Regions from separate parts of the Cryobacterium sp. M25 genome, predicted to be linked through region 1. Evidence: riboswitches for the same ligand, from Rfam matches in the RefSeq annotation. Region 1 holds a riboswitch; the other holds the start of a gene.
What was found. Region 1 has a riboswitch for thiamine pyrophosphate ahead of CXY81_RS13955 (ECF transporter S component). Riboswitches for the same ligand answer to the same signal wherever they lie in the genome.
Positions count from the first base shown of each region.

Region 2: linked by a shared signal. The riboswitch ahead of thiM (hydroxyethylthiazole kinase) and the one ahead of CXY81_RS13955 (ECF transporter S component) in region 1 are both predicted to bind thiamine pyrophosphate.

Region 1 covers NZ_PJJU01000057.1:188,166-193,071, forward strand. The annotation lists gene nhaA (Na+/H+ antiporter NhaA) at 71-1,444, opposite strand; TPP riboswitch at 1,805-1,914, shown strand; gene CXY81_RS13955 (ECF transporter S component) at 1,952-2,584, shown strand; gene CXY81_RS13960 (ABC transporter ATP-binding protein) at 2,595-4,118, shown strand; gene CXY81_RS13965 (energy-coupling factor transporter transmembrane protein EcfT) at 4,115-4,897, shown strand; gene CXY81_RS13970 (ATP-binding protein) at 4,884-4,906, shown strand, end outside.
Region 2 covers NZ_PJJU01000056.1:154,889-159,794, forward strand. The annotation lists gene CXY81_RS12720 (bifunctional hydroxymethylpyrimidine kinase/phosphomethylpyrimidine kinase) at 1-329, opposite strand, end outside; gene thiE (thiamine phosphate synthase) at 326-979, opposite strand; gene thiM (hydroxyethylthiazole kinase) at 976-1,782, opposite strand; TPP riboswitch at 1,776-1,869, opposite strand; gene CXY81_RS16185 (hypothetical protein) at 2,362-2,643, opposite strand; gene CXY81_RS12735 (alpha-amylase family protein) at 3,386-4,810, shown strand.

The DNA.
Region 1 (4,906 bases):
CGTTCCGCCCGTGACGACCAGCAGACACTCCGGCTGAGGGAGTTGGGCGGCTGGGTGCGCTCCGGCCCTGTCAGTGCCCGCCGAACCGCTCGTCGCGAGCCGGATCGGCCTCGAACACGTCTGGGACGCCGTCGTTGTCGGCGTCGAGCGCCTCCTTGTCGGCGATGCGTCCGTAATGCCGGTTGCGGCTCCGCAGCACCACGGTCGCGAGTAGTGCCGCCAGCAGCGACCCGGTCAGGATGGCCACTTTGGCGTGGTCGTCATGCGGGCTGCCCTGCCCGAAAGCCAGCTCGCTGATCAGCAGCGACACCGTGAAGCCGACACCGGCGAGCATGCCGACGCCGATCACATCCACCCAGGCCAGATCCGGGTCGAGGGCGCCCCGGGTGGTCTTGGTGACCAGTACGGTGGCGAGCAGGATGCCCACCGGCTTTCCCACCACCAGGGCGACGACGATTCCGATCGCGACCGGGTCGGTGAGGGCCGTGGTCAGGCCTGACACGCCGCCGATCGTGACCCCGGCGGAGAAGAAAGCGAAGACCGGCACGGCGAAACCGGCCGAGAGCGGGCGGATGCGGTGCTCGAGGTTCTGCGCCAGGCCCGGGCCGGCGTCGGGTCCGCCGCTACGTCGGCTGCGCAGCACGGGCACGGCGAAGCCGAGCAGCACTCCGGCCACCGTGGCGTGGATGCCGGAGCCGTGCACGAGAGCCCAGGTGGCGAGGCCGAGCGGCAGCAGAACGGTGCCCGCGGCCCACCTGGTGGTGCCGAACAGGTAGGAGTACTTGTGCGCCAGAAAGGCGAAGAGGCCCAGCGGCACGATGGCGAGTAGCAGTAGAACGGGCTGGAGGTCGCCGGAATAGAAGAAGGCGATGATGGCGATGGCGAGCAGGTCGTCGACCACGGCCAGGGTCAGCAGGAAGATGCGCAGGGCGCTGGGCAGTTTGGAGCCGATCACGGCGAGCACGGCCACGGCGAAGGCGATGTCGGTTGCGGTGGGGATGGCCCAGCCGCGCAGCATTTCCGGCCCCGAGCTGAACGCGATCGCGGTAAAGATCACAGCAGGAACGATGACGCCGCCGACGGCCGCGGCGACCGGGACGACCGCGCGGCTGAAGGTGCGCAGATCGCCGGCGACGAACTCACGTTTGAGTTCGAGCCCGGCAATGAAGAAGAAGATCGCCAGGAGTCCGTCGGCGGCCCACGCGCCGAGGCTCAGATTGAGGTGCCACGGCTCGTAGCCGATCTGAAAGTCCCGCACCGCATAGTAGAAATCGGAGGCCCCGGTGTTGGCCAGGATCAGCGCGAGAACCGTCGCCACCAGCAGGAGAGCGCCGCCCACGGTCTCTTTGCGCAGGATCGTCGAGACGTGCAGGTACTCGGGATAGCTGCTGCGGCGAAAGACGTTCAGTTTCGGGGTGGGAGGAAGAGGTGATGGTTTCGGCATGGACGAGCCTCAGTCAATCAGGATTTTGTGGCACACGAACATTGCTGTCGACCAGACTTCCCGACTCACCACTTCGAGCGTACCGCGTTCGGGCGCTCAACGCCGCCCGCGCTAGCTACACCGCCAGCGGCCCATCCGCTGGCGGGAGCCCGGCCCTTCCCGCCAGCTGCGGGGGATGTGCCAGGGTCCGCGCACGGGTAGCCCGCGTCGCATCCGTCGTCGCCGCAAAATGAAGTGGCGCAGCAACAGAAGCAACAGCCCGGCGAGGATCAGGGGAACGGTGAACGTCATTCGCGCCCGACAGTGATGCGGGGGCGAGGCGAGGACTCCATCCCGCGAGTCTAGGCCGAGGTCTATACTTGATACGAACACGGGAGTCCGGTCAACCGGGCTGAGAGGAAGCTTCTGAAGCTTCGACCGTCGAACCTGATCTGGATCATGCCAGCGCAGGGAGGCAGATTTTCTCGTTCCCGTGCCCTGGAACCATCTACGGAAAGGGCACAAAAAGTGCACGCAACAACCACCCTTCTCACCTCCACCACGTCCCGCCGGCCGCGTAACTTCCGGTGGCGGGTCGTCGACATCGTAATCGCCAGTGTCATCGGCGTGGCCAGCGGGCTGATTTTCGTCGTCTGGAACCAGGCATACAACCCGCTCAGCGGCGTGCTCACTCCGCTGCTGCCGGGCCTGCAGGCTCTCCTGGGCGGCGGATGGCTGTTCGCCGGTGTGCTCGGTGGCCTCATCATCCGCAAACCCGGCGCCGCGCTCTACACCGAGCTGCTGGCGGCGGTCGTGTCGACCCTGGTCGGCGGCACCGCCTGGGGGGCCACCATTCTGGTGTCCGGCCTGGTGCAGGGTCTCGGCGCGGAGCTGGTCTTCGCGCTGTTCTTCTACGCCAACTACCGCCTCGTCGTGGCCCTGCTCGCCGGCGCGGGCGCCGGCCTTGCCCTCGCCGTCAACGACCTGTTGCTCTGGTACCCCGGATCGGCCGTTCCCTTCATCACCATCTACACAGCCTCCTCGATCGTCTCCGGCATTGTCGTGGCCGGACTGCTGTCCTGGCTGGCCATGCGTGGCCTCGCCCGCACCGGCGCTCTGTCGCGGTTCGCCGCCGGGCGATCGAACCGCACCCAGGTCTAGGGGGACGGCGATGACACCGGCAGCAGCGGCATCCGTCTCGGGCGCGTCCGTCGTGGCCCGCGGCTGGGGATGGCGGCATGCCGGGCGGCGGGGCTGGGCCGTCGACGGCCTCGACCTGCGAATCGAGCCGGGCGAGCGCGTGCTGCTGCTCGGCGCTTCCGGGGCCGGCAAATCGACTCTGCTGCACGCCCTCGCCGGGGTTCTCGGCGGCGACGAGGAGGGCGAGCAGCGCGGTCAGCTGCTTGTGAACGGCGCCGGGCCGACCGCCGCGCGAGGCCAGGCCGGGCTGCTGCTGCAGGACCCTGACTCCCAGGTGATCCTGGCGCGGGTGGGCGACGACGTCGCCTTCGGCTGCGAGAACCTGGGGGTGCCCCGCGAGGAGATCTGGCGCCGGGTGAGCGACGCTCTGGACATGGTCGGCCTGGACCTGCCGCTCTGCCATCCGACGTCGTCGCTGTCGGGCGGACAGAAGCAGCGCCTCGCCCTCGCTGGGGTGCTGGCGATGCGGCCGGGGCTGCTGCTGCTCGACGAACCCACAGCGAATCTCGACCCTGGAGGCGTGCTGGATGTGCGCGATTCCGTTGCCCGCGTGCTCGAGAACTCCGCGGCGACGTTCATCGTGATCGAACATCGGGTCGCCGTCTGGCAGAACCTTGTGAACCGGGTGATCGTGCTCGACGCGGCCGGGGGAGTGCTGGCCGACGGCCATCCCGACGACGTGCTGACCAGGCAGGGGGAACGGCTCGCGGCCGCGGGTGTCTGGGTGCCCGGGCGGGGCAACGGTCTGGCTTCATCGCGGGGCGAGACCCGCTCGGCGTCGGCGCCCGGCTCGGTTCCTCTGCTCCGCACGCCCGGCCTCGCGATCGCACGCACGCGCGCCGACGTGCTCGCCCGGGACATCGACCTCACGGTGCACGCCGGCACCGCTCTGGCAGTCACCGGTCCGAACGGCGCCGGCAAATCGACCCTGATGCTCACCCTCGCCGGCCTGCTGAAACCGGCCGGGGGAGCGGTGCTCGCGAGCCCGGAGTTCGCCGACGGGGCCGACGAGGAACCGATCCGCTGGAAGTCCCGCCAGCTGCTCACCCGCATCGGCACCGTGTTCCAGAGCCCGGAGCACCAGTTCGTGGCGGCCACAGTGCGGGCCGAACTCGCCGTAGGGCCGCGCGCCCTCAAACGGCCAAAGGCGAACATCAATGCCCGGGTCGACGAGGTGCTGCAGCGCCTGCGCCTGGACCACCTGGCCGAGGCGAACCCGTTCACCCTCTCCGGCGGCGAGAAACGTCGGCTGTCGGTGGGCACCGTGCTGGCCACCCAGCCACGGCTGCTCATGCTCGACGAGCCCACCTTCGGCCAGGACCTGCGCACCTGGCGGGAGATCGTGGCCCTGCTCGACGAACTCCTGCGGGAGGGCACCGCGGTGGTCGCCGTCTCGCACGACACCGACTTCGTGGCCGCCCTGGCTGACCGGGAGTATCACCTGACCGGGCAGGCCGGCCCCAGCGTCACGCCGCGGCCGGCGGTGTCCCGGTGAGCGTGCTGACGCCTGCCCGGGGAACCCAGGCCATCTTCCGGATCAACCCGGTCGCGAAGCTGGCCGCCGCGCTGCTGCTGGCGGGCGTGCTCATCCTCACCATCGACTGGGTCTCCGCCGTCGTCGCCCTCGCCTGCGAGTTCGTGCTCTTCTTCTGGGCCGGGCTGTCCCTGAAGGCCTTCGCGGTGCGCACCCTGCCGGTCTGGATCGCCGCACCAACCGCCGGCGTCACCACCCTGCTCTACGGGCAGGCGGCCGGGGCGGTCTATTGGTCCTTCGGGCTGGTGAACGTGACCGAGGGATCACTCGAGCTGGCCATCGCCACGACCCTGCGCATCCTCGCCATCGGACTGCCGTCGGTCGTGCTCTTCGTGACCGTCGACCCCACCGACCTGGCCGACGGCCTCGGCCAGGTCGTGAAACTGCCGGCCCGCTTCGTGCTTGGCGGTCTGGCCGGGCTGCGCCTGGTCGGCCTGTTCCTCGAGGACTGGCACGCCCTCGAACTGGCCCGGCGGGCCCGCGGCATCGCGGACCGCGGCGTCCTGCGACGGCTGCTCAGCCAGGCCTTCGCCCTGCTGGTGCTGTCGATCCGGCGCGGCAGCAAACTCGCGACCGCGATGGAGGCCCGCGGGTTCGGCGCCTCGGTGCGGCGCACCTGGGCCCGCCCCTCCAGCTTCCGGGGGCGCGAGGTGGCCCTGGTCGGCATCGGTCTGGCCGTGGCCCTGCTCTCGGTGAGCGTCTCCGTGGCGACGGGAAGCTGGAACTTTGTCCTCATCTGATCTGCCCAC
Region 2 (4,906 bases), on a different contig from region 1:
TCGAGTACTACGAGCCCAGGCTTCACTTGGCTGAGCCACCCGCTCACGGTGCGGGTGACGTGAACGTCGGCCAGCATCCCGATCTTGACGGCATCGATGTCGACGTCGTCACTCACGGCGTGCAGTTGCTCGCGCAGGAAGGAGACCGGCGGCACGTGCACCGAGCGCACACCGTGGGTGTTCTGCGCGACCAGTGCGGTCACCACGGCCATGCCGTAGCCCCCGTTCGCCGCGATGCTCTTGAGGTCGGCCTGGATGCCCGCTCCGCCGGTCGGGTCGGTACCAGCAATGCTCAGCACGCGAGCGATGCGGGGGGATGCCCCGGTCATGCCGTCGCGCCCCAGGCTGCCCGCAATTCGAGGGCGGCCGGCTCGGGGTGCGGCGCCGCACAGATCGCCGACACCACGGCGACGCCCGCCGCCCCGCACTCACGGAGGGCGGCCAGGTCGTGCAGGCCGATCCCCCCGATGGCCACGGCCGGCAGCGTGCTGACCCCGACCAGGCGAGCGAACTCGGCCAGCCCCAGGGCAGGGGGCGCGTCACTCTTGGTGTGTGTGGCGTGCAGTGCGCCGATGCCGACGTAGTCGATCAGGGCAGGATCCTCGGCCGCGCGGCGCAGCTGGGCATCCGTCGATGCGCTGAGCCCGATCACCGCCTCACCCCCGACGAGGTCGCGCACCGCGCCGACGGGCAGGTCGGATTGCCCGACGTGCACCCCGGTCAGCCGGCGCCCGGCGGCACGGGCGGCCAGAAACACGTCGACCCTGTCGTTCACGATCAGCGCCACGGTGTCGGGCAGCACATCCGCGATGCGCAGCACGGTGTCGAGGAACTCCCGCCCGGCGGTCTCCTTCTCACGCACCTGCACGGCGCTCACGCCTCCGGCAACGGCGTGCCGCACCACGTCCACGATGCTGCGCCCGGCCGCCGCGGCCTGCCCCGAGTCGGTCACCAGGTATAGCGACAGGTCAAGGTTCATCGGAGCACCGCCCGGCGTGCGATGTCCTGCGCGTTGACGGTGGCCAGGGCGTCCACAAAGGCGACAGCGAAGCTGCCCGGACCGGTGGCGGACTCTGCCGCGAGCTCGGCCGCGACGGTGTACACCGTGGCCGCGGCCACCGTGGTGACGAACCTGTCGGCGTCGACCGTGGCGAACGCGGCCATGACCGCGCCGAGGGCGCAGCCCCCGCCGGTGATGCGGGTGAGCAACGGATGCCCGTTGTCGATGCGCACCAGCTCACGGCCATCCGTGATGATGTCGACAGGACCGGAGACGGCGATCACCCCACAGGTCATCCCGGCCAGCGCGTACGCCGCGGCCAGGGCGGCATCCACCTCGTCGGATGAATCCACCCCGCGGCCGCCGGATCCGGCGCCTGCCAGCGCAATTATCTCCGACGCGTTTCCGCGCACCACCGTGGGTCGCAGGTCGCGAAGGGCGAAGGCCAGCGGCGTGCGCACGGGCAGGAAACCGACGGCAACGGGGTCGAGCACCCACGGTGTTCCAGCATCGTTCGCGGCTGTGACGGCCTCGAACATCGCGTCGCGTTGTTCGGCGGTGGGCGTGCCGAGATTGACGAGCAGCCCAGATGCGATCCGCGCGAACGCGCCCGCCTCGCCCGGAATGTCGACCATCGCGGGCGCCGCACCGAGCGACAGCAGCACGTTAGCGGTGAAGTTCACAACGACGCTATTGGTGAGGCACTGCACGAGGGGAGGGCGGGCCCGCACCTCGTCAAGCGCTGAACAGGTGAATGAAATAAGTTCTTCTGGCGTGCGCATTTACGCGACATCCCTTCGCTAGTACTAACTAGATCAGGTTCAACGGGTGTTATCTCAGCTCCAGATGGAGCACCCCGTGTCACTTGGCTTATGAACCAGCGTATCGCAGCGCCTTCGTTCTAATTCATGGTTGGACGCGGCCAACATCTTGGCAACTGGCCGACGGAACGAGGCCATTGCGCGAGCGCACCAAGAGCTGGCCGAGCGTCTCGTATTCCATAGGCGGCGGATTCATCGTTAGTTGCGAGACACCGAGAATTAGATGACTGATGCTGCCCGGGGATGCGTCAGGACGCCTCACCCTGGTCTCAGAAGCTTCCCTACGGTCGGCCAGCCAGGATCGTGGCTACCTCGCTGTTGGCTTTGAAGTGAGCAAGCGCGTCAGCAGAGAGCAACCGGATGACGTAAACAATTCGGCGCCGTTCGCTTTCAGAACCGTTGAGGATGTTCTCGTGGTGAGCCACTCTGTTTCGGAAATCTCGCAGCGCGGCCGATGCGTCAAACTGCGTTGATCCGCGCCCGCTCGACGTTGCCTCGGGCGATCTTGTAGACGTCGCGCGAACGGCCGGTGGCCCCGTCCTATCTCATCACAACGGGAAACAATGTCATCAGTGTGGCCGAATCCGTCCAGTGCGCGTCACCAGGGAGAGTTGCCGCTGCAAGCTGGCGATCGCACGCATTGCGCAGACCGACTTCCAGATGGCTCAAATCGTGCAAGAAAGCCGCGCTCAGCTTTGCGTTCCACTCATAGAGCTCAAGCGCTCGTGAGCGAGATCGGCCGGCGGCCGCGAGGTAGGTGGAGAACCGGCCAATGCTGAGCCATTCCTCTATCCAGTGCCCCTCGCTCGATGTCGTTGCCACGGGGCGCCCTCCAAGCTAAGACTGTAATGTAAGCCCTTGATGACCGCTGTCTCATGTTACTTGGGCCACGAATTGGGAACTCCGGTACTTCGCCTTGGCGGACCCGGAGTTTTTCATTTGTCCTGCACTTTGCCAGTCGCACCAGCCCTTCAGCGACGCCCTGCGCAGCGTTTGGCCGTGGCGCCTGTCGCGCGCCAGGAAACGAGGTGCCGCGAACTCGTCCCACCGATTCAAATAGTCAGCTCGAAGTGCACCAGGATGGCGATCCCTGCCGGATGAGGTTCACCGTGGCGTGGTGTCCAGCATGGCGCTATTCCCGCGACGCGCACCCGCGATACCCGTGCGCACAGTGACGCATTTCGCATGGAGACGGTGCCCAAGTTGAGGTGGACCGCCGAGAAGCCCTCGGCGCGACCCGGCTACTAAGCTTCGCAATGCGCCTTCGCAGGAGGACGACCTGGTTCAGAGCGCTCCATTCGATCTCTTCGCCGAACTTGGCGATTCGGGCCCAACCCGGCCCGGCAGCAGCGGACCCTCTTGAGGGTTTCGATGGGTGGTCTTAGGGGGCTGGCGCACAATTCCTCGGCATGCGCTTGCACTATTGCAAACGCTTGCAGTAGCGTAACTCGAGGGTCTAGTACCTCGTTTACCGGGTTCCGCTTCCGCGGCCCGCTCGCAATCGCCCGTTCCCAATGAAGCGCGTCGGCGTGGTCCGCTGGCGCGCGCGACAAGGAGTTTCATCGTGCGCAGATCAACCCGTCCGTTGTTTGCAGCGGTGGCCGGCCTGGCCCTAGTCCTGACCCTGAGCCTCGATGTAGGAGTGACAACGCCCCGGGCGGATGCGAGTCCGCCGGGTGCCAAGGACGTCACGGCGACGCTCTTCGAGTGGTCCTTCGCATCGGTCGCCCGGGCCTGCACGAATACCCTCGGTCCCAAGGGGTATGGATTCGTCGAGGTCTCGCCGGCCCAGGAGCACATCCAGGGCTCGCAGTGGTGGACCTCCTACCAGCCGGTCAGCTACAAGATCGCCGGGCGACTCGGCAACGAGGCCGCATTTTCGAGCATGGTCAGCACCTGCCACACCGCCGGTGTCAAGGTCGTGGCCGACGCGGTGATCAACCATATGAGCGCGGGTTCCGGCACGGGCACGGGGGGCACCGTCTACAGCAAGTACGACTACCCGGGCTACTACCAGAACCAGGACTTCCACTCCTGCCGGACCCCGATCACCAACTACAGCGACCGCTCCAACGTGCAGAACTGCGAGCTCGTCGGCCTCGCCGATCTCAACACGGCGAGCACCTACGTGCAGTCCACCATCGCGGCGTACCTCAACCACCTCAGCGCCCTCGGCGTCGACGGTTTCCGGATCGACGGCGCCAAGCACATGGCCGCGGCCGACCTCTCCGCCATCAAGGCAAAACTGACCAACTCGAGCGTCTACTGGGCGCAGGAGGTCATCGCCGGCGGGAACGAGGCGGTCCAGCCGGGCGAATACACCTCGACCGGCGATGTCGACGAATTCCGTGGGGCCTTCGACCTCAAACGCATGTTCACCAGCGACAAGATCGCCTACCTGAACACATGGGGCGAGTCCTGGGGCTACCTCGCGAGCAACAAGGCGCGGGTCTTCGTAGACAACTGGGACACCGAGCGCAACGGCTCGACCCTCAGCTACAAGGACGGCAACACTTACACGCTCGCGAACATCTTCATGCTCGCCTGGCCCTACGGCTCGCCCAACGTGTACTCGGGCTATGAATTCACCAACACGGATGCCGGCCCGCCGACTGGCGGCACGGTCAACGCCTGCTACAGCGACGGCTGGAAGTGCCAGCACGCCTGGCGGCAGATCGCGAACATGGTCGCCTTCCGCAATACCGTGACGGGCACCTCGGTGACGAACTGGTGGTCTAACGGCAACAACGCGATCGCCTTCGGTCGGGGGAGTGGGGGCTTCGTCGTGATCAACCACGAGGGTGGCGCGATCAGCCAGACGTTCAAGACCTCCCTGCCCGCAGGAAGCTACTGCGACGTCCAGCACGGCGACCCCGGCGCGGGCGGCTCCTGCTCGGGCCCAAGCTACTTCGTCGCCGCTGACGGAACCTTCACCGCTACCGTGGGCGCCGGCGACTCGATCGCCCTGCACGCCGGAGCCCGCACGTAAGTGGATAGCCAACGCCATAGCTAGGGCTTCCGCGGCCTCGATGACTGGCCAACACCGACATGCATTCCGTCTCCACGTGGCGATCGCGATGTGCGT